Regions from separate parts of the Streptomyces sp. NPDC017676 genome, predicted to be linked through region 1. Evidence: predicted binding sites of a transcription regulator. Region 1 holds the regulator's gene; each other region holds the start of a gene.
What was found. Region 1 encodes HrcA, which represses chaperone genes, less so after heat shock. Its sites were predicted from a motif close to TTNGCACTCNGNNNNNCNGAGTGCNAA; they were not measured.

Region 1 (9,769 bases):
TCGGTCAGCGCCCGCTTGTGCAGGGGGTGCGCGCCGGACTCGTGGGTGGCGACGAACGCGGTGCCCAGCTGGGCGGCGCTCGCGCCCGCCGCGAGGACGGCGGCGATCTGGCCGCCGCGCATGATGCCGCCGGCGGCGACGACCGGGATGCGCACGGCCTCCCGGACCTGCGCGACCAGCGACAGCAACCCGATGCCGGCGCCGTCGTTCTCCGGGAGGTCCCGGTGGGTGCCCTGGTGTCCGCCGGCCTCCACGCCCTGCGCGATCACCGCGTCGGCCCCGGCCCGCTCGACCGCGCGGGCCTCCTCGGCGGTGGTGGCGGTGACCAGGGTGAAGGTGCCGGCGCGGTGGAGCTTGTCGAACACCTCGCGCCGCGGCACGCCGAAGTGGAAGGAGACCACCGGCACCGGGTCGTCGAGCAGGACGGCCAGCTTGGCGTCGTAGCCGTCGTCCCGGCCGCTGTCCGGGTCGCCCAGCTCGGTCTCGTACCAGGCGGCCTCGCCGGCCAGCTGGTGCGCGTAGAGGTCGACGGCCCCGGACTCCGCGTGCTCGGGCTGCGGCATGAAGAGGTTCACGCCGAAGGAGCGGCTCGTGAGCCCGCGCAGCTGCTTGATCTCCTGGTACATGCCGTCGGCGGTCTTGTACCCGGCGGCGAGGAACCCGAGGCCACCGGCCTCGGAGACGGCGGCGGCGAGCTGCGGGACGGAGACACCGCCCGCCATGGGGGCCTGCACGATCGGGTGGGGGAAGAGATCGGTCAGCGCGGAGGACATGACCGCATGTTGTCACGTCCTCCGGACAAGTCCGAATCCGGGCATCCCCTGGCACATGCCCACGGCATACGGGGCGCCGAAGCACCCCGCACGACCCCGCTCAGCGGCCTGCCCGGGGGACACCCCCGGACCCCCAGCCACTCCCGCGGCCCACGTCAGCGCCCGTTGAACGCGTCCTTCAACCGCGAGAACAGGCCCTGCTGACCAGGCTGGAACTGGCCCTGTGGCCGTTCCTCGCCCCGGAGCTTGGCCAGCTCGCGCAGCAGGCGCTCCTGCTCCGGGTCCAGCTTGGTCGGCGTGGTCACCTCGACGTGCACGATCAGGTCGCCCCGGCCGCCGCCGCGCAGATGCGTGACGCCCCGGCCGTGCAGCGGGATCGACTGGCCGGACTGGGTGCCGGGCCGGATGTCGACCTCCTCCAGCCCGTCCAGCGTCTCCAGCGGCACCTTCGTGCCGAGGGCCGCCGCCGTCATCGGGATCGTGACCGTGCAGTGCAGGTCGTCGCCGCGCCGCTGGAACGTCGGGTGCGGCAGCTCGTGGATCTCGACGTACAGGTCGCCGGCCGGGCCGCCGCCGGGGCCGACCTCGCCCTCACCGGCGAGCTGGATCCGGGTGCCGTTGTCGACACCGGCCGGGATCTTGACGGTGAGCGTCCGCCGCGAGCGCACCCTGCCGTCGCCGGCGCACTCCGGGCACGGGGTCGGGACGACCGTGCCGAAGCCCTGGCACTGCGGGCACGGCCGGGAGGTCATGACCTGGCCCAGGAAGGACCGGGTGACCTGGGAGACCTCACCCCGGCCGCGGCACATGTCACACGTCTGGGCGGACGTGCCGGGCGCCGCGCCCTCGCCGTTGCAGGTGTTGCAGACGACGGCCGTGTCGACCTGGATGTCCTTGGTCGTCCCGAAGGCCGCCTCGTCCAGCTCGACCTCGATCCGGATCATCGCGTCCTGGCCGCGCCGGGTGCGCGAGCGGGGCCCGCGCTGCGACGCCGTACCGAAGAACGCGTCCATGATGTCGGAGAAGTTGCCGAAGCCGCCGGCCCCGAAGCCGCCCGCGCCCGCGCCGCCCGACTGGGAGAGCGGGTCGCCGCCGAGGTCGTAGACCTGCTTCTTCTGCGGGTCCGACAGCACCTCGTAAGCGGCGTTGATCTCCTTGAACCGCTCCTGGGTCTTCGGGTCCGGGTTGACGTCCGGGTGCAGCTCGCGCGCGAGCCGGCGGAACGCCTTCTTGATCTCATCCTGCGACGCGTCGCGGCGCACGCCGAGAACGGCGTAGTAGTCCGTGGCCACTTACGACTCCGCCAGGATCTGTCCGACGTACCGTGCCACTGCGCGTACCGCTCCCATCGTTCCCGGGTAGTCCATGCGGGTCGGTCCGACCACGCCGAGCTTGGCAACCGCCTCGCCGCCCGAACCGTAGCCGACCGACACGACGGAGGTGGAGTTGAGTCCCTCATGGGCGTTCTCGTGGCCGATGCGCACGGTCACGCCCGGATCCTTCGCCTCGCCCAGGAGCTTGAGGAGCACGACCTGCTCCTCCAGGGCCTCCAGGACGGGCCGGATCGTGAGGGGGAAGTCATGTCCGAAGCGGGTCAGATTGGCGGTGCCGCCGATCATCAACCGCTCCTCGTTCTCCTCCACGAGTGTCTCCAGAAGAGTGGAGAGCACCGTGGAGACCGTACCGCGGTCCTCCGGCTCGAAGGCGTCCGGGAGGTCCTCGACCAGCTTCGGCACGTCCGTGAACCGGCGGCCGGCGACCCGGCTGTTGAGCCGCGCCCGCAGATCCGCCAGCGAGGCCTCGCCGAACGGCGCCGGGCAGTCGACCATCCGCTGCTCGACCCGGCCGGTGTCCGTGATCAGCACGAGCATCACGCGCGCGGGAGCCAGCGACAGCAGCTCCACGTGCCGGACCGTGGACCGGGTCAGGGACGGGTACTGCACGACGGCGACCTGCCGGGTGAGCTGCGCGAGCAGCCGCACGGTCCTTGCCACGACGTCGTCGAGGTCGACGGCGCCCTCCAGGAAGTTCTGGATGGCCCGCCGCTCCGGCGCGGTCATCGGCTTCACGCCCGCGAGCTTGTCCACGAACAGCCGGTAGCCCTTGTCGGTGGGGATCCGCCCCGCGCTGGTGTGCGGCTGGGCGATGTACCCCTCCTCCTCCAGGGCCGCCATGTCGTTGCGGACGGTCGCCGGGGAGACGCCGAGGTTGTGTCGCTCGGTGAGCGCCTTGGAACCGACCGGCTCCTCGGTGCCCACGTAGTCCTGGACGATGGCGCGCAGAACCTGAAGCCTGCGTTCACTCAGCATTCGCGCGCACCTCCAGCACGTCGTCCCCTCGTCCCTGCGGGTCGTCCGCCTGGCACTCTTCCCTCGCGAGTGCCAGCGTTCCCCGGCCCAGTGTACGGCTGCCGGGTACACCCTGGGCAAGGTCGTGCCGCCGTACCGGCTCGTACCGCTAGCGTCGCGGGTATGACCGTGACTTGGGAAGAGCTGGGGTGGGAGCGGCTGGCCGCGGGGGTGGGCCGGTGCCGGCTGCCGGGCTGGGACTGCACGGCGGGACTGGTCCTCGGGGAGGGTACGGCACTGCTCGTGGACGCCGGTTCGAGCCTCGCGGAGGGGGCGCGGCTGCGCGGCTGGGCCGAGGAGCTGGCGGGCGGCCGTGTGACCCATCTCGCGCTCACCCATCCCCACTTCGACCACGTCTTCGGCGCCGCCGTGTTCGCCGGGGCCGAGGTGTACGGGGCGGTGGGCCTGGACGCGGTGTTCGCGTACGAGCGCGCGGACCTGCGGCTCGACGCGATCCGCAACGGGCTGCCGGCGGCCGACGCCGACGAGGCGGTGGACGCGCTGGTCCCGCCCCGCCACGCGGTCTCCGGCGAGTGGACGCTGGACCTCGGCGACGGCCGCCAGGCGCTGCTGGCCAACGTGGGTCCCGGCCACACGGCGCACGATCTGGCCGTGCTGGTCCCGGGCGATCCGGAGGTGGTGTTCTGCGGCGACCTGGTGGAGGAGTCCGGCGAGCCCCAGGCGGGCCCCGACGCGGTCCCGTCCCGCTGGCCGGACGCCCTGGACCGGCTGCTGGCGCTCGGCGGCGAGGACGCGCTGTACGTGCCCGGTCACGGCGCGGTGGTGGACGCGGGGTTCGTCCGCCGCCAACGGGACGCCCTGGCAACGCGGTTCGGCGTGATCTGAGCGGCTCTTCCCATCGGTTCCCGGCGTGTCGTGGGCCTTCGGAACCGGCTTCTCCTATCGTCATCCGAATGCGCCAGTACTCCGCCGACCTCACCCCACCCTGGAAGAAGCAGAAGTCCGTCCCCGAGGTCCCGGCCGAGCCGGGTCTGGTGGTGGAGGAGCCCGGCACCGGGTTCTGCGGCGCGGTGATCCGCTGCGAGGCGGGCACGGTGACCCTGGAGGACCGCTTCGGCAAGCACCGCGCGTTCCCGCTGGAGCCGCGCGGCTTCCTGCTGGAGGGCCGCGTGGTGACGCTGGTCCGCCCCACCTCCTCGGCGCCGGTACGTCCCACCCGTACGGCCTCCGGCTCGGTCGCCGTCCCCCAGGCACGCGCGCGCGTGGCCCGCGCCGGGCGCATCTACGTGGAGGGCCGGCACGACGCCGAGCTCGTCGAGAAGGTGTGGGGAGACGACCTGCGGATCGAGGGCGTGGTCGTGGAGTACCTGGAGGGCGTGGACGACCTGCCGTCGATCGTCTCCGACTTCGCCCCGGGCCCGGACGCGCGTCTGGGCGTCCTGGTCGACCACCTGCTGCCGGGGACCAAGGAGTGGCGCATCGCGCAGTCGGTGACCAGCGAACACGCGCTGGTGGTCGGCCACCCGTTCATCGACATCTGGCAGGCGGTGAAGCCGGCGGCCCTGGGCATCGAGGCGTGGCCGACGGTGCCGAAGGGGCAGGACTGGAAGACGGGCGTGTGCCGGGCGCTGGGCTGGCCGGCGGAGAACACCGGGGCGGTGTGGCAGGCGATCCTGAAGCGGGTGGGGTCCTACAAGGACCTGGAGCCGGAACTGCTGGGGCGGGTGGAGGAGCTGATCGACTTCGTCACGGGTAGCGGTGGGGCCTGACGTCGGGGAACGTTCCGAACTCGGTCGTGTCCAGTTCGACCCCGAGAACCTCCAGGGACACCGGATCGCCGAACTTGACGATCTCCTGGCTGAGGTAGTCGGCGTCCTCCCCCTGGCCCGCCGGCTTCGTCAGCAGAACGCACTGGGCCATGATCGGGTCGACGACGAGGTAGGCAGGGATCTTCCCCGCCGCGTAGATCGAGCGCTTGACCACGTAATCCTGGTGGACGCTGTACTTCGAGACGACCTCCAGCACCATCGTGATCAGCCGACTGGGCAGCAGCCGCCCCGAACTCGGCAGGACGTCGGGCGAGAGGACCACCAGGTCCGGCACCGGCTCGCTCGACTCACCGGCGATGTCGACGTCCTGGGTCTGAAGGGGGTACCACCGCTCAAGGGGCATCTGCCGCTGTGTGTGCAGCACGATCAGGTTGTGCACCAGATCGGGGCTGGCCATCATCACGATGACTCCTCGGAGAAGCTCGGCCTTGACGCCCTCGGGAGGCTCGAACTCGTCGAGGTACCTGGCCATCCCACGCTCGTCCACAGCGGTCATCTCCGTGGCCTCCACATCCGCCGCGTCCCATCGGCGGCAGCCTACGAACCAGGTTAGGGACCGAACCGGCGTTCCGGGGGGATTCACCCGCCGGGGTGATCAGTCCACCAGGTCCCGCACCACCGCGTCCGCCAGCAGCCGCCCGCGCAGGGTCAGCGCGGCCCGCCCCTCCTCGTACGGGCCCTGCTGGAGGAGTCCGTCCGCCAGCGCGCGCCGGGAGGCCGCGAGCCCCTCCTCCTTCAGGAGGGACAGCGGGACCCCCTCCCGCAGCCGCAGCTCCAGCAGGATGCGCTCCACGCGCCGGTCCTCGTCGGACAGCAGCTCCCGGCCCGCGCCCGGGGAGCGGCCGGAGGCCAGGGCCGCCGCGTAGGCGCCCGGGTGCTTGACGTTCCACCAGCGGACCCCGCCGACGTGCGAGTGGGCCCCCGGCCCGGCCCCCCACCAGTCCGCGCCCCGCCAGTACAGCTCGTTGTGCAGGCAGCGGCCCGCCTCGGAGATGGCCCAGTTGGAGACCTCGTACCAGTCGAAGCCCGCCGCGCCCAGCATCTCCTCGGCGATCAGGTACCGGTCGGCGTGGACGTCGTCGTCGGTCATCGGGATCTCGCCCCGGCGGATGCGGCGGGCGAGCTGGGTGCCCTCCTCCACGATGAGCGCGTAGGCGCTGATGTGGTCGGGGCCGGCACCGAGGGCGGCGTCCAGGGAGGCCCGCCAGTCGTCGTCGCTCTCGCCCGGCGTGCCGTAGATCAGGTCGAGGTTGACGTGCTCGAAGCCCGCCGCCCGCGCCTCCGCGACGCACCGCTCGGGGCGGCCGGGGGTGTGCGTGCGGTCCAGGACCTTCAGCACGTGCTGCTTGGCGCTCTGCATGCCGAAGGAGATCCGGTTGAAGCCGCCCGCGCGGAGGGTGGCGAGGTAGGCGGGGTCGACGGACTCCGGGTTCGCCTCCGTGGTGATCTCCGCGTCCGGTGCCAGCCCGAACTCGTCCCGGATCGCCCCCAGCATCCGTACGAGGTCGTCGGCGGCCAGCAGCGTCGGCGTACCGCCCCCGACGAACACCGTGCGGACCTCGCGCGGGTCGTCGCCCAGCACCTTGCGGGCCAGCCGGATCTCGTCGGTCAGCGTGTCCGCGTAGTTGTCGCGGGAGGCGAGCACTCCGCCGGTGCCGCGCAGCTCGGTCGCGGTGTAGGTGTTGAAGTCGCAGTAGCCGCAGCGGGTCGCGCAGTACGGGACGTGCAGGTAGAAACCGAGCGGGCGGTCGGCGGCCCCGGCGAGCGCGTGCGCGGGCAGCGCGCCGTCGGTGGGGACGGGCTCGCCGTCGGGGAGTGCGGAAGGCATGCCTTCCATTGTCCAGCACCGTGGGCGTTGCTCCGCCTGGAGCGACCGTGGGCGTCACTCCGCCTGCAGCACCAGCAGGGCCAGGTCGTCCTCGGGCAGGCCGCCGCCGAAGTCGTGGACCAGGCGGCGGATCCTTTCAGCGATCAGCTCGGCGCCGAGCCCGGCGCAGCCGGACAGGGCGCGGGCGAGGCCGTCGCCGTCGTCGAACTGGCGGGTGCCGGAGCGCCGCTCGGTCACGCCGTCGGTGACGCACAGCAGGCTGTCGCCGGGGCGCAGGTCGAGGGTCTCGCTGGTGTAGGTCTCGTCCTCCACCACGCCGAGCAGGGTCTGCGGGCGGGCGGCGGTGCGCACGGTGCCGTCGGGGCTGAGGACGAGCGGCAGCGGGTGGCCGGCCGAGGCGAGGGTGCAGCGGACCCCGCCGTCGTACGGCGTCAGCTCGCCGTAGAGGAGGGAGAGGAAGCGGGTCTGCGGGCCCTCCCCGGTGGCCAGCGGCCGCCCGCCGACGGCGACCAGGGCGCGGGCGGCGGCGTCGGCGGCCTCGGTGGCGTCGTCCAGGAGGAGCTGGTTGAGGCGGTCCAGGACATCGGCGACCCGGTAGCCCTCGCGGGCCAGCAGGCGCAGCCAGGGGCGGGCGAGGCCGATCACCACGGCGGCCTCCGGGCCCTTGCCCTGGACGTCGCCGACCGCGAAGCACCAGCGGCCGTCGCCCGCCGGGAACAGGTCGTAGAAGTCGCCGCTGGGGCCGCCCTTGTCGCAGGGCTCGTAGACCAGCGCGCTGCGCACGCCGGGGATCTCGGCGACGGCGCCGGGCAGCAGGCCCCGCTGGAGGACGGCGCTGATGGTGGCCTGGCGGGCGTACTGGCGGGCCGCGCCGATGGCCAGGGCCACCCTGCGGCTGAGGTCCTCCACCAGCCCGGTGATCTCGTCCGGGAAGCCCATCAGCCCGCACCGGCCGATGACCAGCGTGCCGAGCGGTCGGCCGCCCGCGATGAGCCGGTACGACAGCGCCGTCCCGTGGGCGCCCTGGGGGCCGAGCGCGTGGCCGGGCCAGGGGTAGGGCTCGGGGCCGGAGCGCAGCCCGCCCGGCGGGCACGGCGGCTCCTTCTCCAGGGCGCACCGCAGCTCCTCGATCCGGGTCTCGCTGGCGTGCCAGACCCGGGCCGGTCCGCCACCGGCGCCGCCCCGGACGGTCGCCTCGTCCTCCAGCCAGACCGCGCACCAGTCCGCGAGCCGGGGCACGATCAGCTGGCCGGTGAGCGCGGCGACCAGGTTCTCGTCGAGCTGTCCGGCGAGCAGGTCGGACGCCTCGGCGAGGAAGGACAGGGCGCCCCGGCCGAGCCAGTCGCGGTCGCCCTCGGCGCGGTGCGGCTGCGGGGCCAGGTCCTCGGCGACCTCCAGGGCGGGGTCGGGGCCGGGTCCGTCCAGGGCCTCGCTGCCGCCCGGGGGCAGCCGCGCCCAGACGGTCTTGGCGCCGGTGCGGTAGGTGACGCCCCAGGACTCGGCGAGCGTGGCGACGAGGCGCAGTCCGCGCCCGTACTCAGGGGTGTCGTACGGCGCCTCGCCGCTCGTGGCGTCCCGCGGGGCGCGGGACGGGTGCTGGTCGCGCACCTCGACCACGAGCGCGCCGGTGTCCTCCAGCCGCCATTCGACCTGCACCTCGGTGCCGGCGTGCACGACGGCGTTGGTGACCAGCTCGCTGACGACGGCCATGGCGTCGTCGGCGAGCCGCGCGCAGACCCCGGGCATCGCGTCCAGCGCGGCCCGCACGAGCGCGCGGGCCGTGCCCGGAGCGAGGGGGCTCCCGGGCAGCGTGGCCCGCCCCCGCGTCTCACCGGGCTGGGTGCCGCTGTCCCGTTGCGTGGGTATGGCCGCCATATCCATGCGGTCAGGGTGACAGACAGGGGGCACCTATAAGCACTGAGTCACGGAAGTGACCAGAAGACGGAACGTTTCGGGCGCGGGCGAGCAGGAAAAGGGGCGCGGGGAACCGCGCGGACAACCACGACGCGCACGCGGCGGCCGACGGCCCCCGAGCCACCCCTCCGGGACCGCGCTACGCCTCCTTCGTACCGGCGTACATCTCCTCGATGAGGTGCTTGTACTCCCGCTCCACCACCGGCCGCTTCAGCTTCAGGCTCGGCGTGATCTCCCCGTGCTCCACGTCGAGGTCCCGCGGCAGCAGCCGGAACTTCTTGATGGTCTGCCAGCGCTGGAGCCCGGAGTTGAGCTCCCGCACGTACCCGTCGACCATCTCCACCGTCTGCGGCGCGGCGACGATCTCGGCGTACGACTTGCCCTCCAGCCCGTTCTCCTTCGCCCACTCCTGGATCGCGATCTCGTCCAGGGCGATGAGGGCGGTGCAGTAGTTCCGGTCGGCGCCGTGCACGAGGATGTTGGAGACGTACGGGCACACCGCCTTGAACTGCCCCTCCACCTCGGCCGGGGCGACGTACTTGCCGCCGGACGTCTTGATGAGGTCCTTCTTGCGGTCGGTGATGCGCAGGTAGCCGTCGGGCGAGAGCTCGCCGATGTCCCCGGTGTGGAACCAGCCGTCGGACTCCAGCACCTCGGCGGTCTTCTCGGGCAGCTTGTGGTAGCCCTCCATGACGCCGGGGCCGCGCAGCAGGATCTCGCCGTCGTCGGCGATGCGAACCTCGGTGCCGGGCAGCGGCTTGCCGACCGTGCCGGTGCGGTAGGCCTCGCCGGGGTTGACGAAGGAGGCCGCGGAGGTCTCGGTGAGGCCGTAGCCCTCCAGGATGTGGATGCCGGCGCCGGCGAAGAAGTAGCCGATCTCCGGGGAGAGCGCGGAGGCGCCGGAGACGCAGGCCCGCAGCCGCCCGCCGAAGGCCTCGCGGAGCTTGCCGTAGACGAGGGTGTCGGCGACCTTGTGCTTGGCGGCGAGCCCGAACGGCACGGAGGCGGTGCCGGTGCGCCGGAAGTTGTCCTGGCTGGCCTTGGCGTACTCGCGGGCGACCTCGGCGGCCCACTGGAAGATCCTGTACTTGGCCGCGCCGCCCTCACGGGCCTTGG
Region 2 (9,769 bases), on a different contig from region 1:
CGACACGGTCGTCGCCACGATCGAACCGGCCAACCTGCCCTCCCAACGGGTGGTGACCCGGGCGGGCTTCACCCGCGCGACCGTGGAGGAGGAGCGCACCGCCCACGACGAGGACGACACCGAGGCCGGGCTGCGGCTCTACGTCCGCCGGGCCTGACGCCCCTTGCGCCTGCGCAGACCGGCGCAGTGCAGCAGGCGGACCACCTCACGGCTGCTGACCTGCACCGCGCCCGCCGCCACCGCGTCCGCGTAGCGGTGGGAGGGGACGTCGTAGTGGTCGCTGTCGAAGGCCCGGCGGGGCATGCCCAGGCCCTCGGCGAACAGGTGGAGTTCGTCGTACGACACGTCGCTGACCAGGTGCGACCACATGCGCCCGTGGCCGGGCCAGGTCGGCGGGTCGATGTAGAGGGTCACCGGCGCCTCATGAGGACGTCGTCCCGCGCAGGGCCGGGCCCAGCGAGCCCACCGACGCGACCCTCACACCGGCCTTGTGGCACACCCAGTGCGGATCGGGACCCAGTTCCGGCTCCACGTCCAGCGCGTGCGGGTCGCCGGAGCCGCAGACCGGGCACAGCGGCCAGCGGCCGTACCGCTCCAGCAGCGCGTCCTGCACGTCCTGGGCGACCAGCCCGGCCACGAAGGCCGCGCCGTCCGGCCACTGCTCGACCCACCAGCGCCGCTGGGCGATGGAGTCCTCCACCAGCGAGACGACGTCGGCCTCCGCGACCTCTCCCGCGACGAGATCCGCGAGCACGAGGGCGCGGGCCGCGTGCAATGACTGCTCCAGAGGGCTGATGGGGTCCATGCACCCCATTGTGCGCACTCTTGACCGCGACACCGAACCGAAAATATCTTTCACATGTGACCCAGGACGTGAAGGAAATTTTCGGCAGCCCCGGCGGATCGCTCGCCGCCAAGGTGCGCACGCTCGCCCCGTCCATGACCCGGTCCATGCAGCGCGTCGCCGAGGCCGTCGCCGGTGACCCGGCCGGCTGCGCCGCCCTCACGGTCACGGGCCTCGCCGAACTCACCGGCACCAGCGAGGCGACGGTCGTCCGCACCGCCCGGCTGCTCGGCTATCCGGGCTACCGCGACCTGCGGCTCGCCCTCGCCGGGCTCGCCGCCCAGCAGCAGTCCGGGCGCGCGCCCGCGATCACGACGGACATCGCGGTGGACGATCCCATCGCCGACGTCGTCACCAAGCTCGCCTACGAGGAGCAGCAGACCCTCGCCGACACCGCCGCCGGACTCGACACCGGCCAGCTCGGCGCGGCCGTCACCGCGCTCGCCGCCGCCCGCCGCACCGACGTGTACGGCATAGGGGCGTCCGGGCTCGTCGCCCAGGACCTCACCCAGAAGCTGCTGCGGATAGGGCTCATAGCCCACGCGCACAGCGACCCGCACCTCGCGGTGACCAACGCGGTGCAGCTCCGTTCGGGTGACGTGGCCCTCGCGATCACGCACTCCGGGTCGACGGGGGACGTGATCGAACCGCTCCGGGTGGCCTTCGAACGCGGGGCGACGACAGTGGCCATCACCGGGCGGCCGAACTCGCCGGTCACGCAGTACGCCGACCTCGTGCTGACGACGTCGACGTCACGGGAGACGGAGCTGCGGCCCGCCGCGATGTCCTCCCGGACGAGTCAGCTGCTGGTCGTGGACTGTCTGTTCGTGGGAGTGGCGCAGCGGACGTACGAGACGGCGGCACCCGCGCTGGCCGCCTCCTACGAGGCGTTGGCGCACCGGCACCGGAGCGGTTCGCGATAGAGGGTAGGAAGGAACCGCAGGAAGGTTCACCACCCCCCGTCACACGTCACCGGAGAGAGCCACCCCCCTATGACCTCTCACGACCTGCGCGACCAGCTGGCCTCGCTGACCACCGAGGCCTTCCGTCCGGAACTCGCCGAGATCGACCGGTTGCCCACCCTCGACATCGCCCGGCTGATGAACGGCGAGGACGCGGGCGTGCCCGCCGCCGTGGCGACGCAGCTGCCGCGGATCGCCGCCGCCGTCGACGCGGTCGCCGCGCGCATGAGCCGGGGCGGACGGCTCGTCTACGCCGGCGCCGGGACCGCCGGCCGGCTGGGCGTGCTGGACGCCTCCGAGTGCCCGCCCACCTTCAACACCGACCCCGAGCAGGTCGTCGGCCTGATCGCGGGCGGTCCCACGGCCATGGTCACCTCGGTCGAAGGCGCGGAGGACTCCGAGGAGTTGGCCCGCCGGGACCTGGACGCGCTGAAGCTCACCCCGGACGACACCGTGGTCGGCGTCTCCGCCTCCGGCCGCACCCCGTACGCCGTCGGCGCCGTCGAGCACGCCCGGGCGCTCGGCGCGCTGACCATCGGCCTCGCCTGCAACGAGGGCAGCGCGCTGGCCGCCGCCGCCGAGCACGGGATCGAGGTCGTCGTCGGCCCGGAGCTGATCACCGGCTCCACCCGGCTGAAGGCGGGCACGGCCCAGAAGCTGGTGCTCAACATGCTCTCGACGATCACGATGATCCGGCTCGGCAAGACGTACGGGAACCTGATGGTCGACGTGCGCGCCTCCAACGACAAGCTCCGGGCCCGCTCCCACCGGATCGTCTCCCTGGCCACGGGCGCGAGCGACGCCGACATCGCCAGGGCCCTCACGGAGACCGGCGGCGAGGTGAAGCACGCGATCCTGGCCCTCCTCGCCGGCGTCGACGGCCCGACGGCGGCCCGCCTCCTGGAGGAGTCCGGCGGCCATCTGCGCACGGCGCTGGGCCACGCGGCACGCTGACGGACCGTGCGGTCAGGGCACCATGGAGGGGAGGAGGCACCCACCGACATGAATCACGCCCAGCTCACCGCCCTCGGACGGGCTCTCCGGCTGCTCGGGGAGCACGGGGAGGCCCTGACCGCCGACACGCCGGACGCCCGGCTGCACGAGATCAAGGACGACCTGCGGCGCGCCCTCGACCTGCTGGACGACACCGTGACCACCGCCGCGCCCACCACCCGCTGCCCCGAGCACCCGCAGGGACCGGTGGACGAGAGCGCGCCCGACCTGTGCCTGCTGTGCGAGACCAGGCGCCGGGCCGCCCGCCGGTCGGAGTTCCAGGGCGGCCGGCCCCGGCCGGGCGAGCCGGCCCCCTCCGCCCCCTCCCGGTACGGCGTGCGCGGTGACCGGCCGCAGGCGCAGCAGCGGTGGCTGCCGGAGCTGTGGAACGGCCAGGAGTGGCAGCTGTGCGGGACGCCGCGGCGGGACCGGCGCGAGGCGGAGGCGTATCTCGCCGCCCAGCGGCGCGGCTCCCGGCCGGCCATGGCCTACCGGCTGGTGCACGAGTTCACCGACTACGAGGTGCTGCGGGTGTGGGGGACGCCGGTACGGGTCGACATCGAGCCGATGGGCAACCTCTAGCGGCCGGCGCCCCCGGGGGTGACGCCGGTCAGCTCAGGGTCTTCGCGGCCGCCGCGTCGTACGGCTTCAGCTCGTCGAAGCGGCCGGAGAGCACCTTGGCCGCCCACTCGGGGTCCTGGAGCAGCGCGCGGCCGATGGCCACCAGGTCGAACTCGTCGGCCTCCAGGCGGTCCAGGAGGTTGTCGATGCCCTTGACCGGGGAGCCCTCGCCCTGGAAGGCGTTGATGAAGTCACCGTCGAGGCCGACCGAGCCGACGGTGATGACGGGCTTGCCGGTGAGCTTCTTCGTCCAGCCGGCCAGGTTCAGGTCGGAGCCGTCGAACTCGGGCAGCCAGTAGCGGCGGGTGGAGGCGTGGAAGACGTCGACACCGGCCGCCGCGAGCGGGGTGAGGATGGCCTCCAGCTCCTCGGGGGTCTCGGCGAGCCGGGCGGTGTAGTCCTGCTGCTTCCACTGCGAGTAGCGGAAGACGACGGGGAAGTCCGGCGACACCGCCGCACGCACGGCGGCGACGATCTCGGCGGAGAACCTGGTGCGGGCCGCCGCGTCGCTGCCGTACGCGTCGGTGCGGCGGTTGGTGCCCGCCCACAGGAACTGGTCGAGGAGGTAGCCGTGGGCGCCGTGGAGCTCCACGCCGTCGAAGCCGATGCGCTCGGCGGCGGCAGCGGCCTCGGCGAACGCGGCGATGACGTCGTCCACGTCCGTCTGCGTCATCGCCCTGCCGGTGGGCTCGGCGCCGGCGGTCTCCAGACCGGAGGGGCCGACGGCGGGCGCGTCCGGGAAGGGGGCGTCGCCCTGCTTGCGGACCATGCCGATGTGCCACAGCTGCGGGACGATGGTGCCGCCGGCCGCGTGCACGTCCTCGGCGACCTTCGCCCAGCCCGCGAGCTGCTCCTCGCCGTGGAAGCGCGGGACGCGGTCGCTCTGGCCGGCCGACGGGTGGCCCACGTAGGTGCCCTCGGTGACGATGAGGCCGACCCCTGCGGCGGCCCGGCGGGCGTAGTACGAGCGCACGTCCTCGCCCGGGACGCCGCCCGGCGAGAACATGCGGGTCATGGGCGCCATCACGATCCGGTTCGGAACGGTGAGGCCGTTCAGCGTGATCGGGCGGGACAGGACGCGGGCCGCGCGGGAGGCGGGGGGCGTGGTGACGGTCACGTGGGGGGCTCCTCGTGAGTGGGCGGGATGAACCGACTGGTATGTGCGCACGCATTGTTGCAGTGTCTTAAGTAAACACCGCCCACCGGCCCGCGTCCCGGTCCGGTCCCGAGCCCCTCACGTGATACCGGACACCCTCGTCGCACCCCGGGAACGCCCGAGGGCGGCACCCCCAGCCAGAAGCTGGGGGTGCCGCCCTCGGTCCGTAGGACAGGCGATCAACCGTCAGGTCGATCAGAAGTCCATGTCACCGCCCGGCATGCCGCCGCCGGCCGGGGCCGCGGCCTTCTCCGGCTTGTCGGCGATGACGGCCTCGGTGGTGAGGAACAGCGCGGCGATGGAGGCGGCGTTCTGCAGCGCGGAACGGGTCACCTTCGCCGGGTCGATGATGCCCTCGGCGACCAGGTCGACGTACTCGCCGGTCGCGGCGTTCAGGCCGTGACCCGGGGTCAGGTTGCGCACCTTCTCCACCACGACGCCGCCCTCAAGGCCGGCGTTGACGGCGATCTGCTTCAGCGGGGCCTCCAGGGCGATGCGCACGGCGTTGGCACCGGTCGCCTCGTCACCCTCCAGCTCCAGCTTCTCGAAGACCTGGGAGGCCTGGAGCAGGGCCACGCCACCACCGGCGACGATGCCCTCCTCGACGGCCGCCTTCGCGTTGCGGACGGCGTCCTCGATGCGGTGCTTGCGCTCCTTGAGCTCCACCTCGGTGGCGGCACCGGCCTTGATGACCGCGACACCGCCGGCGAGCTTCGCCAGGCGCTCCTGCAGCTTCTCGCGGTCGTAGTCCGAGTCGCTGTTCTCGATCTCGGCGCGGATCTGGTTCACACGGCCGTTGACCTGCTCGGAGGAGCCGGCACCGTCGACGATGGTGGTCTCGTCCTTGGTGATGACGACCTTGCGGGCGCGGCCCAGGAGGTCCAGGGTCGCGTTCTCCAGCTTGAGGCCGACCTCCTCGGAGATGACCTCGCCGCCCGTGAGGATGGCGATGTCGCCGAGCATGGCCTTGCGGCGGTCACCGAAGCCCGGGGCCTTGACGGCGACGGACTTGAAGGTGCCGCGGATCTTGTTGACGACCAGGGTCGACAGGGCCTCGCCCTCGACGTCCTCGGCGATGATCAGCAGCGGCTTGCCCGACTGCATGACCTTCTCCAGCAGCGGGAGCAGGTCCTTGACCGAGGAGATCTTGGAGTTGGCGATGAGGATGTACGGGTCCTCCAGCACCGCCTCCATGCGCTCCATGTCGGTCGCGAAGTAGGCGGAGATGTAGCCCTTGTCGAAGCGCATGCCCTCGGTGAGCTCAAGCTCAAGACCGAAGGTGTTGGACTCCTCGACGGTGATGACGCCTTCCTTGCCGACCTTGTCCATCGCCTCGGCGATCAGCTCGCCGATCTGGGTGTCGGCGGCGGAGATGGACGCGGTGGAGGCGATCTGCTCCTTGGTCTCGACGTCCTTCGCCTGCTCCAGCAGGGCGGCGGAGACGGCCTCGACGGCCTTCTCGATACCGCGCTTCAGAGCCATCGGGTTGGCACCGGCGGCGACGTTGCGCAGGCCCTCCTTGACCAGGGCCTGGGCGAGCACGGTCGCGGTGGTCGTACCGTCACCGGCGACGTCGTCCGTCTTCTTGGCGACTTCCTTGACCAGCTCGGCGCCGATCTTCTCGTACGGGTCCTCCAGCTCGATCTCCTTGGCGATGGACACACCATCGTTGGTGATCGTGGGGGCGCCCCACTTCTTCTCAAGGACGACGTTGCGGCCCTTGGGGCCGAGGGTGACCTTGACGGCGTCGGCGAGCTGGTTCATACCGCGCTCAAGGCCGCGCCGCGCCTCCTCGTCGAACGCGATGATCTTGGCCATGTGAAGTGGTCCCTCCAGGACTGGGGGTGATTCCTTCGGACCGCGCCCGCGCCCGCGACGGACGGCTCGCCGGCCCCGTGGTCCCTTGCACCACATGACCCGCGGGCCTCACCGACCCGGTCCTTCGCTGTCACTCTCACCTTCAGAGTGCTAACGCCAATGATTAGCACTCGGCATGGTCGAGTGCAAGCGCCTGGGCGGGTGGGAGGCCCTCGTCAGCCGCACGCGAACAGCGGAACCGGGGCACGGCGAAGGGCCCGCACCCTCTGCGAGGTGCGGGCCCTTCGGACAAGAAACGTTCAGGCGGTGACGCGAACCATGTCGGCCTGCGGACCCTTCTGGCCCTGCGAGATCTCGAACTCGACCCGCTGGCCCTCTTCCAGGGTGCGGTAGCCGTCCATCTGAATCGCGCTGTAGTGGACGAAGACGTCCGCACCACCGTCGACCGCGATGAAGCCGTACCCCTTCTCCGCGTTGAACCACTTGACGGTGCCCTGAGCCATGCCTAACTCCCCTATTACTGGCCCTTGCACAGATCCACACTTCGCGGACCCGGGTCAGACCTCACCCCCCAACTGGTCGGGGGCGTGCGCCGGAACGCGTCGACCGCGGCTGAATGTATCTGTCCAACTGCCGTCTGCAACAGGTCAATCGGACGAGAATTCTGGACGCGAACGGTCCGGAATCTGGTGAGAATTCATACGAATTCAGGGCAAGTCGGGCTCCACAAAAGCCACAAAAGCCGCAGACAACCCGCACACTTTGGCTACTTCTTGTCGGGCGGGCGGCATGAAATCCAGGGCCCCCGACCCGGAGGCCGGGGCTGTGTTCCCCAACTCTACCGCGCTCAATCACACAGAATTGCCCCCTCCGTTTCTCTCACGGAGGGGGCAATCGGACGAACAGCCGGTAACCGCGGTTACCGAAGGTAATGAGCGCGCCGGTCCGCGGCTCAGCCGCCGGCGACCGCCGGGATGATCGAGACGCCGGCCCCGTCGGGGGTCGCGGTGTCCAGGCCCTGCTCGAAACGGACGTCGTCGTCGTTGACGTACACGTTGACGAACCGGCGCAGCTTGCCCTGGTCGTCCAGCACGCGCGCGGCGATGCCCGTGTGGTTCTTCTCCAGGTCGGCGATGACCTCGCCGAGCGTCGTGCCCTCGGCGGCGACCTCGGCCTGCCCGCCGGTGTAGGTGCGCAGGATGGTGGGGATGCGAACGGTCACGCTCATGCGGTGGGACCTCCGGTCGGGTTCACGGATACGGCGGGGCGGCGCCGAAAGGGCGCGGGGCCGTGGGGCGGGTGCGGGTGCCGCCGCGTGGGCGCGACCGGCCCCGGCCGGCGCGCGGGCCGCGTCCGGCCTCCCCGCGGGACGCCTGTCATGCCAGGCCGGCCTCTCGGAAGGAGTCCAGGGTCGGGCGGATGGTGGCGGTGAGGCCGGTCCCGGCCACCGCGTCCAGGGTCTTCAGGCCGTCGCCGGTGTTGAGGACGACCGTGGTCTTCGCCGGGTCCAGCACGCCCGCCTCCAGCAGCTTGCGGGTGACGCCGACGGTCACGCCGCCGGCGGTCTCCGCGAAGATGCCCTCGGTCCGCGCGAGCAGCTTGATCGCGTCCACGACCTGCTCGTCCGTCACGTCCTCCACGGCACCGCCGGTGCGGCGCGCGATGTCCAGGACGTACGGCCCGTCGGCCGGGTTGCCGATGGCCAGGGACTTGGCGATGGTGTTCGGCTTCTGGGGCCGTACGACGTCGTGGCCGGCCTTGAAGGCGGTGGAGACCGGGGAGCAGCCCTCGGCCTGCGCGCCGAAGATCTTGTACGGCCTGTCCTCGACCAGACCGAGCTTGATCAGCTCCTGGAGCCCCTTGTCGATCTTCGTGAGCTGGGAGCCGGAGGCGATGGGGACCACGATCTGGTCCGGCAGCCGCCAGCCGAGCTGCTCGCAGATCTCGTACGCCAGGGTCTTGGAGCCCTCCGCGTAGTACGGCCGCAGGTTGACGTTGACGAAGCCCCAGCCCTCGCCGGCCGGGTCGCCGATCAGCTCGGAGCAGAAGCGGTTCACGTCGTCGTAGTTGCCCTCGATGCCGACGAGTTCACCGCCGTAGACCGCGGCCATGACGATCTTGCCCTGCTCCAGGTCGTGCGGGATGAACACGCAGGAGCGGAAGCCGGCGCGGGCGGCGGCGGCGCCGACGGCACCGGCCAGGTTGCCGGTGGAGGAGCAGGACAGCGTGGTGAAGCCGAAGGCGCGGGCGGCCTCCAGGGCCTGGGCCACGACCCGGTCCTTGAAGGAGTGGGTCGGGTTGCCGGAGTCGTCCTTCACGTACAGACCGCCGGTCACGCCCAGCTCGCGGGCCAGGTTGTCGGCCTTGACGAGCTTGGTCCAGCCGGGATTGATGTTCGGCTTGCCGGCGACGTCCGCCGGGACCGGCAGCAGGGGCGCGTAGCGCCAGATGTTCGCGGGACCCGCCTCGATGCGGCGGCGCAGTTCCTCGGTGTCGTAGCCGGAGAAGTCGTAGGCGATCTCCAGCGGGCCGAAGCACTCCTCGCAGGCGAAGACCGGGCCGAGCGGCACCCGGTGGCCGCACTCGCGACAGCTCAGGGCCGCGGCCGGGCCGAGGTCGACGGTGGATTCGCTGGTGGTGGCAACTGTCTGCACAGCCATGGAGGCGAGGCCCTTTCTCCTCATCTTCCCCACGACGCATCTCGCCGTGAGACGGAATTGGCACCTTCCCTGGCCGTGAGCCTCGCGCGAACGAGTCCGGTCAGGGGGGTTGCCGGGGCTTCACCGGGCCGTGTCCCTCTGCCCCTCTGGATGAGCGGTATGCGGTTGTGGAACGCACCCGACCCCCGACATGCGATGGTCATCGGCGTTGTTCAAGACTGTAACCGACGGCCGGGACAGTTGAGATAGTCGTCCGAACCGCGAGACACGAGTGAGGAGCCACAGACTGTGCTGGAAGAAGTCGAGCGCTGGCTGACCACCCGGTCCTGGTCCGTGGCCGACCGACCGCTGCACCAGATCCTCGCCGCCAAGCAGCGCACGGGCCAGACCATCAGCGTCGTCCTGCCCGCGCTCAACGAGGAGGAGACCGTCGGCGACATCGTCGCGGTCATCCGGCACGACCTCGTGGAACAGGTGCCGCTCGTCGACGAGATCGTGGTCGTCGACTCGGGCTCCACCGACCGCACCTCCGAGATCGCCGCGCGCGCCGGCGCCCGGGTCGTCCACCGCGACGCCATCCTGCCGCGCATCCCGGCCGTCCCCGGCAAGGGCGAGGTGCTGTGGCGGTCGCTGCTGGTGACCGGCGGGGACATCGTCTGCTTCATCGACGCGGACCTCAGGGAGTTCTCCTCCGACTTCGTCTCCGGGATCGTCG
Region 3 (9,769 bases), on a different contig from region 1:
CGTGACGTGCGCCGCCGACTTGTACGACAGTTCACCCACCGGTGCGGGACCCGGACGGCCGGGACAGCCGAGGCGACCAGGGCGGACCGGGACGACCGGAATCACCCGGACAGCCCCGTCCGCCGAACGGCACGACGGCAACGGCCCGACGGCGACGCATGGCAGTGACGGCCCGACAACAACCGCACAGCAGCCCGGCACGCCACCACCCGTACGACCCGAGCCCCGCACGACGTCCGCCCGCCCACCACCGGGCGGGCGCACGCCCCGGAGGCACGGAACCGGGGCACCGGAGGGGCACACCGGCCACCTCGACGAGCGCGGTCGGCCGGCCACCCACACGGTGCCCGGGGGCACGGACGGCACCGGAACGCCCCGGTGACGAGCGGCCCGCCCGGCTTCACTCTCGCTAGCGGACCAGTCCCCAGCGGAAGCCGAGGGCCACCGCGTGCGCGCGGTCCGAGGCGCCGAGCTTCTTGAACAGGCGCCGGGCGTGCGTCTTGACGGTGTCCTCGGAGAGGAACAGCTCCCGGCCGATCTCGGCGTTCGAGCGGCCGTGGCTCATGCCCTCCAGCACCTGGATCTCACGCGCGGTGAGCGTGGGCGCGGCGCCCATCTCGGCCGAGCGCAGCCGGCGCGGGGCGAGTCGCCAGGTGGGGTCGGCCAGCGCCTGGGTCACCGTGGCGCGCAGCTCCGCGCGCGAGGCGTCCTTGTGCAGGTATCCCCGCGCGCCGGCGGCGACCGCGAGGGCCACCCCGTCGAGGTCCTCGGCGACGGTGAGCATGATGATGCGCGCGCCCGGGTCGGCGGACAGCAGCCGGCGCACGGTCTCGACGCCGCCCAGACCGGGCATGCGCACATCCATCAGGATGAGGTCGGAGCGGTCGGCGCCCCAGCGGCGGAGGACTTCCTCGCCGTTGGCCGCCGTCGTCACGCGCTCGACACCGGGCACGGTCGCGACCGCGCGGCGGAGCGCTTCTCGGGCAAGCGGGGAGTCGTCGCAGACGAGGACGGATGTCATGACCGCCCTCCGCAGCTGATGCGCGTCACCTTGAGCCTCCAGGCTGGTACGGAATCGTCACCTGTGCGGTCGACCGTCTCGGACGCCTGCCCGAGCGCTTGTTTTCTCAACCGCATCCGCACTCTCAACGACGGTCACTCGAAAGAGTTACGGGCCCGCGTGCCGTCTTCGGCACTCTACGTGAGGGCGTCGACACGGTGCAGACATGCTCGACGGACCCACAACTTTTCATCACAACCTATGCCCCATTCGGCCCTTTTTCTTCCCGTTTCGCAGTGTCCGGGGCTAGATTCGCAATGAGTCATATTTTCATCTCCTTAGACCGGAGATGTACGGTCGTTGGCACCGTATCCGCCCAGAACGGCGACAAGGGGTCACGTAATGGCAGATTTCTCCCGCCTTCCCGGACCGAACGCGGACCTGTGGGACTGGCAGCTGCTGGCTGCCTGCCGCGGGGTGGACAGCTCGCTCTTCTTCCACCCGGAGGGCGAGCGCGGGGCGGCTCGGAGCGCTCGCGAGAACTCGGCCAAAGAGGTCTGCATGAGGTGCCCGGTCCGTGCGGAGTGCGCGGCACACGCGCTGGCGGTGCGCGAGCCGTACGGCGTCTGGGGCGGCCTGACCGAGGACGAGCGCGAGGAGTTGATGGGGCGGGCACGCAACCGCCTGGTGGCGGCCTCGACCACCAGCGGGGACACCGCTTCTGATCACTGAAGGAACGTTTCTGCAACACCCATAGGCAAAGCATCCACTTCCTTACCGGGCACGCACGCGCGTGCCCGTGGCCCGTCCGGGCGGCCCGCCGTCTCCCCAGGCGGTCCCCCATCTCCGAGCGACCCCCGCGTCTTGGGCTATCCCTGACCGCGGCCCGCCGCCCGCGCCGCCCGGGCCAGCTGCTCCAGCGTGGCCGACACCGCCGGCACCTGGGCCAGGTCGGGCAGCGTGAGGGCGACGATCTCCCGCCGTACCGCCGGTTCCAGCCGTACCGTGCGCACGCCCCGCGGCCGTACCGACTCCACGGCCAGCTGGGGCAGGACGGCGACGCCGAGGCCCGCGCCGACCAGGCCGACCACGGCCGGATAGTCGTCGGTGGCGAAGTCGATGCGCGGGGTGAATCCGGCCCCCTCGCACACCTCGACCAGCTGGCCGCGGCAGCGCGGGCAGCCCGCGATCCAGGGCTCGTGGGCCAGCTCGCCGATGGCGACGGTGTCCGCGCGCGCGAGCCGGTGCCGTTCGGGCACCAGGGCGACCAGGCGGTCCGTCAGCAGGGGGCGCGCGACCAGATCGTCCCAGTCCTCGGCGACCGCCGCTCCCTCGTAGCGGAAGGCCAGGGCCAGGTCGCAGTCGCCCTCGCGGAGCAGTTCCACCGACCTCGGCGGTTCGGCCTCCTCCAGGGAGACGCGGGTGCCGGGGTGAGCCGCGCGCAGCGCGGCCAGGGCGGTGGGCACCAGGGTGGAGCTGCCGCTGGGGAAGGAGACCAGCCGGACCCGGCCCGCGCGCAGGCCGGCGATGGCGGCGACCTCCTCCTCGGCCGCGGTGAGCCCGGCGAGGATGCCGGAGGCGTGCCGGACCAGGGCCTCGCCGGCCTGGGTGAGGCGCATCTCGCGCCCGGTGCGGACCAGCAGCGGGGTGCCGACCGAGGCTTCCAGGGCCTTCATCTGCTGGCTGACGGCGGGCTGGGTGCAGCCCAGCTCGCGCCCCGCCGCCGAGAAGGAACCGGTGGTGGCGACGGCGCGCAGGACGCGGAGATGACGGGCCTCGATCACCCCCCGAGCATAAGGGCTGCTTGGAGACGGAGGCGAATACTCGCTCGACGCTTTGAGGCCGGTCCCGTACCGTGCGGCCATGAAGCTTCTCTCGGTCAACATCGGCCGGCCGCGGCCGGTGCCGTACACGGATCAGGCGGACGGCGTGACGGGCATCGACAAGAAGCCGGCCGACGGGCCGGTGCGGGTGTCGGCGCCGGGCCCGAAGGGCGTCGGCGGGAGCGGCCTGGCCGGGGACGCGGTGTGCGACCTGCGGCACCACGGCGGGGACGACCAGGCGGTGTACGCGTTCGCGCGCGAGGACCTCGACGCGTGGGAGCGCGAGCTCGGCCGATCGTTGGCCAACGGCTGCTTCGGGGAGAACCTCACCACGGACGGACTGGACGTGTCCGGGGCGCTGATCGGCGAGCGCTGGCGGATCGGTCCGGCGGTGGTCCTGGAGGTGACCTCGGGCCGGATCCCGTGCCGCACGTTCCAGGGCCATCTGGGCGAACGCGGCTGGGTCAAGAGGTTCACACAGAAGGGCGCAACGGGTGCCTACCTCCGGGTGATCGAGCCGGGTGAGATACGGGCGGGCGATCCGATCGAGATCGTGCACCGGCCGGACCACGGGGTGACGGCGGCGCTGGAGTTCCGTGCGACCACCACGGAGCGGGAACTGCTGCCCCGGGTGCTCGCCGCGGGCCCGGCCCTGCACCCGGAGACCCTGGCCGCGGCCCGCAAGTACATCGCCGCCCGGCCCTGAAGGGCCGTCGCCGCCCAGCGGACGCGATCGCTCCGGGTCACTACCCTTGGGCCATGACAACGGCTCTGATTACGGGATCGACCGCGGGGATCGGTGCCGCGTTCGCGCGGCGGCTGGCGGCTGACGGGCATGACCTCGTCCTGGTCGCGCGGGACACCGGGCGGCTGCGCGAGCAGGCGACGGAACTGCACGACCGGCACGGCATCGAGGTGGAGGTGCTGACCGCCGACCTGGCGCAGGACAAGGGCATCGAGGCGGTGGCCGACCGGCTCGGCGACCGGAAGAACCCGGTCGACCTGCTGGTCAACAACGCCGGCTTCGGCAACAAGGGCCGCTATCTGGAAGTACCGATGGCGGACGAGCTGCGGATGCTCAAGGTGCACTGCGAGGCGGTGCTCCGGCTGACGTCGGCGGCGGCCGAGGCGATGCGCGAGCGCGGCCGGGGCGGGGTGGTGAACGTCGCCTCGGTGGCCGCGTTCGTCCCGCGCGGCACGTACGGCGCGTCCAAGGCGTGGGTCGTGCAGTTCACCCAGGGCGCGGCCAAGGACCTGGCCGGCAGCGGGGTCCGGCTGATGGCGCTGTGCCCGGGGTTCGTGCGCACCGAGTTCCACCAGCGGGCCGGGATGGGCACGGACAACATCCCGGGGTGGATGTGGCTGGACGCCGACAAGCTGGTCGCGGCGGCCCTGTCCGACCTCGCGCGCGGCAGGACGGTGTCCGTCCCCGACCCCCGGTACAAGGCGCTGATGGGCCTGGTGAAGGTGACGCCGCGCGGGCTGCTGGGCGGGATCAGCTCCCGGACCGGGCGCAAGTACGGGCCGCGGTAACGGGCGGGTGGCGCCGCCGTCCCGGTGGGAAAATGAGCGGGACGGTACCGGACCAGGGGGGCCGGAGGCGGCGCATGACCTTCGTACAGCTCATCGAGTGCAGGACGAGCCGGCTGGACGAGATGAACCGGCTCATGGACGACTGGGTCCAGCAGACCAAGGGGAAGCGGACGGCGACGCACGCGGTGGTCGGCACGGACCGCTCGGACGCGTCGCACGTGGTCGAAGTGGTGGAGTTCCCGTCGTACGAGGACGCGATGCGGAACTCGAACCTTCCGGAGACCGACCGGGTCTTCCGGGGGCTGGTCGCGCTGTGCGACGAGATGCCGACGTTCATCGACCTGGACGTCGTACGGGACGAGAGCCCCTCCGAGGGCATGGTGCGCGGGTTCTTCGAGGCGCTGTGCAGCGAGGGCGAGCTGCCGCCGCTCAACGACCTGCTGGACGAGGACATCCACAGCCATGATCCGATGAACCCGCAGGACACCATCGGGCTGGACAACGTCCGCGCCGAGTTCCGGATGTGGCGCGGCGCCTTCGACTTCGCGTTCACGGTCGAGGACGTCCTCACCCAGGGCGACCGGGCCTGCGCACGGTGGACCTGGTACGCCACCCACCAGGGCGATTTCCTGGGGATCGCGTCCACCGGCAGCCAGGTCACCATGACCGGGACGACGCTCTTCCGGTTCGGCGACGACGGCAAGATCGCCGAGCTGTGGTGGCAGCACGACCAGCTGGGGCTGATGCAGCAGCTGGGTGCGCTCGACGCGTTGGAGCAGTAGCCGCGTCCGAGTCGTGGACAGGGCGAAGGCCCGGCCCCCCTCACCGGGGTGCCGGGCCTTCGCTCAAGAGCGCTGGGCTCAGTGCGCGTGCCCGTGGCTGTGGCCGTGGCCCGCGGCCTCCGGCTCCTCTTCCTTCTTCTCGACGACCAGGGTCTCGGTCGTGAGCAGCAGGGAGGCGATGGAGGCGGCGTTCTCCAGGGCGGAGCGGGTGACCTTGACCGGGTCGATGACGCCGGCCTTGATCAGGTCGCCGTACTCGCCGGTGGCGGCGTTGTAGCCCTGCCCCTTGTCCAGGTCCTTGACCTTGGACACGATGACGTAGCCCTCCTGGCCGGCGTTCTCGCCGATCCAGCGCAGCGGCTCGACCACGGCGTTGCGGACCACTGAGACACCGGTGGCCTCGTCGCCGGACTTGTCGAGGTTGCCGTCCAGCACCTTGGAGGCGTGGACCAGGGCGGAGCCACCACCGGAGACGATGCCCTCCTCGACCGCGGCGCGGGTCGCGGAGATGGCGTCCTCCAGACGGTGCTTCTTCTCCTTCAGCTCCACCTCGGTGGCGGCGCCGACCTTGATCACGCACACGCCGCCGGCCAGCTTGGCGAGGCGCTCCTGGAGCTTCTCGCGGTCCCAGTCGGAGTCGGTGGTCTCGATCTCGGCCTTGATCTGGGCGACGCGGCCCTGCACGTCCTCGGACTTGCCGGCGCCGTCGACGATCGTGGTGTCGTCCTTGGTGACGGTGACGCGGCGGGCGGAGCCGAGCACGTCGGTGCCGACCTGGTCGAGCTTGAGGCCGACCTCCTCGGAGATGACGGTGGCGCCGGTGAGGACGGCCATGTCCTGGAGCATCGCCTTGCGGCGGTCGCCGAAGCCGGGGGCCTTCACCGCGACGGCGTTGAAGGTGCCGCGGATCTTGTTGACGACCAGGGTCGACAGGGCCTCGCCCTCGACGTCCTCGGCGATGATCAGCAGCGGCTTGGAGGAGCCGGCCTGGATGACCTTCTCCAGCAGCGGCAGCAGGTCGGCGATGGCGGAGATCTTGCCCTGGTTGATGAGGATGTAGGGGTCCTCCAGGACGGCCTCCATGCGCTCCTGGTCCGTCACGAAGTACGGCGACAGGTAGCCCTTGTCGAAGGCCATGCCCTCGGTGAAGTCCAGCTCCAGGCCGAAGGTGTTGGACTCCTCGACGGTGATGACACCGTCCTTGCCGACCTTGTCCATCGCCTCGGCGATCAGCTCGCCGACCTGCTGGTCCTGGGCGGACAGCGCGGCGACGGCGGCGATGTCGGACTTCTCGTCGATCGGGCGGGCCGAGGCGAGCAGGTCCTCGGAGACGGCCTTGACCGCGGCGTCGATGCCCTTCTTCAGGGCGGCCGGGGAGGCACCGGCGGCGACGTTCTTCAGGCCCTCGCGGACCAGCGCCTGGGCGAGGACCGTGGCGGTGGTGGTGCCGTCACCAGCGATGTCGTTGGTCTTGGTCGCCACCTCCTTCACCAGCTGCGCGCCGAGGTTCTCGTACGGGTCCTCGATCTCGACCTCGCGGGCGATCGTGACACCGTCGTTGGTGATGGTGGGCGCGCCGAACTTCTTGTCGATGACGACGTTGCGGCCGCGGGGGCCGATCGTCACCTTGACGGTGTCGGCAAGCTTGTTGACGCCGCGCTCAAGGGCGCGACGGGCGTCCTCGTCGAACTTCAGGATCTTCGCCATGACAGCGGGAGCCCTCTCGGAAATCTGTGGGTGAAAAGACGCTGCGCCCCGGGCGCCCGGCTTCTTATCGGTCGCGGGGGCCAGGGGCGCAGCTCAAAGCGGAGAGTCGCTTGAGGTGATTACTTCTCGATGATCGCGAGGACGTCGCGAGCCGAGAGGACGAGGTACTCGTCGCCGTTGTACTTCACCTCGGTGCCGCCGTACTTGCTGTAAAGGACGACGTCGCCGACCTTGACGTCGAGCGGCAGACGCTCGCCGTTCTCGAACCGGCCCGGGCCCACGGCGAGGACGGCGCCCTCCTGGGGCTTCTCCTTCGCGGTGTCCGGGATGACCAGGCCAGAGGCCGTGGTCTGCTCGGCGTCCAGCGGCTGGACCACGATGCGGTCCTCAAGCGGCTTGATGGCAACCTTGGAGCTGGCGGTCGTCACGATCCGACCTCCCCCTTCGGAGATCTCACGGGGTTAACTGTCTGAGGTGGCGACCAGGTCGATCCGTCGTCGCGGGTGCCGGACCTGCCCGTCGCGTTTGTCTGGCACTCTCCAGGGGGGAGTGCCAGAGCCGAGACTATGACCGCGATTAGCACTCGGTCAAGCGGAGTGCCAATTGCCCGCGGCGCGTCGCCCGGAATCGTGGCGTGCGGGCGGTCTTCACAGGTAGTCGTCGAGGCGCCCCACCGTCAGCCCCCGCCCCTGCACCTCCCTCAGCACCCGTACCGTGCGGGTGCGCAGGGCCGGCCCCCTCGACTCGTCGGGCCCCACCAGGACGATGTCGCCGGGGCACAGGTGGTGGGGGCCGTGGGCGTAGGCGAGGCCGGCCGGGGTCAGGGCGGCGCGCCACAGGACGAGCGCGGAGATGCCGCAGTCGGCCGCCGCGCGCAGGGTGGTGCGGTCGTAGGAGCCGTAGGGCGGGCGGAAGAGGCGGGGGCGGACGCCGAGGGCGGCGCGGAGGCGGTCCTGCTGGCCGCAGATCTCGGCACGCTGACCGGCGTACGGCAGTCCGGCCGGGGCCCGGTGGTCGACGGTGTGGTTCTGGATGCCGGCGCCGAGGGCGTGCAGGCGGGCGAAGTGGCGGTAGCCGGGGGCGGCGACGCTGTCGGTGAGGAACAGGGTGACCGGGAGCCTCAGTTCGCGGACCATGTCGACGAAGCGGGGGTCCCGCTCGGCGCCGTCGTCGTAGGTGAGGAAGACGACCGGGTCGCGGGTGGGGACCTGGTCGATCACGGGGGGCGGGGCACCGGCCCCCGTGCGCTCGGCGAGCGGGCGGGCCGGGTGCACCGGGGAGCGGGCGAGGGGCCGGGCCAGGCCCCAGGCGCGGTAGCGCTGGTCGGGGGCGGTGGTGTGCGGGCGTACCCCTTCGGCGGCCTTCTTGCCGAGGCGTTCGATGGGGTCGACGGACTGGGCGCAGCCCGTCAGGAGCAGGGCCGCGGTGAGGACCGCGGCCGGGCCCCGGGCCCGCGTCACAGGTAGTCCTCCAGGCGGGCCACGGCGTAGCCCTCGCGCGTGACCTTGTTCAGGAAGCGGCGCATGTCGTCCACCATCGTGCCGTCCCAGTCCTCCCGGCCGCGGAAGTGGGTGAGGACGATGTCGCCGCGGCGCAGCCGCTTGTCGTCCTCGCGGTACTCCCAGTGGTCGACGAAGACCTCCTCGTTCCAGATCGGCGCGTACTTGATGCCGCATTCCTTGGCGGCGACCAGGGTGTCCTGGTTGTAGTTGCCGTAGGGGGGACGGAAGACCGTGGGCGCCTTGCCGAACTGCTTCTTCATGACGGCCTGCATGCCGCAGATCTCGTCCTTCTGCTCCTCGTAGGACAGGCCCGGCAGGTAGGGGTGGTGCAGGGTGTGGTTGTTCAGGGTGTTGCCGTAGGACCGCATCTTGCGGAAGTAGGCGTAGTCGTCCTTCACCAGGTAGTCGCTGAGGAACGCGGTGTACGGGATCCTGAGCTCGCGCATCATGGCGAGGAACCGCGGGTCCTTCTCCGCGCCGTCGTCGATCGTCAGGAACACCACCTTGTCCCGGGTGGGGACGGTGGTGAAGACGGGGGGCAGGTCCCAGTCCTCCTGGTGGTCCACCTCGAATCCGTCGCGGGCGGTGATCCTCGGCTTCTTCGCGGGGGGCGGCGGAGGCGTGAGCGGGACCTGGTCCAGCCCCCAGCGCCGGGCGGCGGCGGCCAGCCGGGCGTGTTCGGCGGCCCGGCGCGCCGCCGGGTCCTGGGGCTGGGCGGGGCCGCCGTGGCCGGACGCGGTGCGCGCCGGCTCGGGCCCGGCGCATCCGGAGAGCAGGGTGGCGGCGGCCAGCGCGGCGGCTCCGCCCCCGAGGGCCAGCCGCCGGAAACGAGTCCGAATTTTGTCATTTTGTACTACTGCTCGCATGGTGCCGGATCCTCCCAGGCCCCGGCCCCCGACCCCGGACGACACCGCCGCCGGAGGCGCACCATCCACCGACTGGCCCACAATGACCCGGTGAACGACCTCGCTCTGCTCCTCACCCCCGAAGGCCGCGCCCTCCTCGACGAGGTCCGCGACACCGAGCCCGCGCGGGAGCTGGCCGTGGCCACCCGGCTGCGCCGCGACCACCCGGCCGAGCTGGTCTCGGCCGCGCTCGGCCAGGCCCGGCTGCGGCAGCGGGCGGTGGCGAAGTTCGGGGCCGAGGACGCCGGGCGCATGTTCTTCACACCCAACGGGGTCGAGCAGTCGACGCGGGCCTCCGTGGCCACGTACCGGGCGGGGCGGCTGAAGGAGCTGGGCGTGGCCTCCGTCGCCGACCTGTGCTGCGGGATCGGCGGGGACGCCATCGCGCTGGCGCGGGCCGGGATCCGGGTGCTGGCCGTGGACCGGGACCCGCTGACGGCGGCCGTGGCACGGGCGAACGCCGAGGCGCTGGGGCTGGCCGGCCTGATCGAGGTGCGCGAGGCCGACGTCACGGAGG

Region 2: a site for HrcA is predicted at 6,558-6,584, ahead of groL (chaperonin GroEL). Genes of this name have one in related genera too.
Region 3: a site for HrcA is predicted at 7,422-7,448, ahead of groES (co-chaperone GroES). Genes of this name have one in related genera too.

What each region holds. Positions count from the first base shown of each region.
Region 1 covers NZ_JBIRJA010000001.1:550,622-560,390, reverse strand. Annotated here, with positions in the region: gene ACH4LD_RS02470 (nitronate monooxygenase) at 1-773, opposite strand, end outside; gene dnaJ (molecular chaperone DnaJ) at 929-2,065, opposite strand; gene hrcA (heat-inducible transcriptional repressor HrcA) at 2,066-3,082, opposite strand; gene ACH4LD_RS02455 (MBL fold metallo-hydrolase) at 3,245-3,967, shown strand; gene ACH4LD_RS02450 (DUF3097 domain-containing protein) at 4,036-4,851, shown strand; gene ACH4LD_RS02445 (Uma2 family endonuclease) at 4,829-5,407, opposite strand; gene hemW (radical SAM family heme chaperone HemW) at 5,507-6,739, opposite strand; gene ACH4LD_RS02435 (SpoIIE family protein phosphatase) at 6,794-8,614, opposite strand; gene ACH4LD_RS02430 (AMP-dependent synthetase/ligase) at 8,793-9,769, opposite strand, start outside.
Region 2 covers NZ_JBIRJA010000003.1:369,849-379,617, forward strand. Annotated here, with positions in the region: gene ACH4LD_RS09265 (GNAT family N-acetyltransferase) at 1-157, shown strand, start outside; gene ACH4LD_RS09270 (DUF4031 domain-containing protein) at 139-414, opposite strand; gene ACH4LD_RS09275 (hypothetical protein) at 422-805, opposite strand; gene ACH4LD_RS09280 (MurR/RpiR family transcriptional regulator) at 862-1,767, shown strand; gene murQ (N-acetylmuramic acid 6-phosphate etherase) at 1,837-2,760, shown strand; gene ACH4LD_RS09290 (hypothetical protein) at 2,809-3,381, shown strand; gene ACH4LD_RS09295 (NADH:flavin oxidoreductase) at 3,410-4,537, opposite strand; gene groL (chaperonin GroEL) at 4,772-6,394, opposite strand; gene ACH4LD_RS09305 (cold-shock protein) at 6,694-6,897, opposite strand; gene ACH4LD_RS09310 (MoaD/ThiS family protein) at 7,347-7,622, opposite strand; gene thrC (threonine synthase) at 7,771-9,054, opposite strand; SAM riboswitch class I at 9,072-9,211, opposite strand; gene ACH4LD_RS09320 (glucosyl-3-phosphoglycerate synthase) at 9,343-9,769, shown strand, end outside.
Region 3 covers NZ_JBIRJA010000011.1:214,256-224,024, reverse strand. Annotated here, with positions in the region: gene ACH4LD_RS25175 (response regulator transcription factor) at 410-1,021, opposite strand; gene ACH4LD_RS25170 (WhiB family transcriptional regulator) at 1,403-1,732, shown strand; gene ACH4LD_RS25165 (LysR family transcriptional regulator) at 1,870-2,784, opposite strand; gene ACH4LD_RS25160 (MOSC domain-containing protein) at 2,864-3,529, shown strand; gene ACH4LD_RS25155 (SDR family oxidoreductase) at 3,583-4,356, shown strand; gene ACH4LD_RS25150 (ester cyclase) at 4,431-5,138, shown strand; gene groL (chaperonin GroEL) at 5,217-6,845, opposite strand; gene groES (co-chaperone GroES) at 6,965-7,273, opposite strand; gene ACH4LD_RS25135 (polysaccharide deacetylase family protein) at 7,493-8,305, opposite strand; gene ACH4LD_RS25130 (polysaccharide deacetylase family protein) at 8,302-9,213, opposite strand; gene ACH4LD_RS25125 (methyltransferase domain-containing protein) at 9,304-9,769, shown strand, end outside.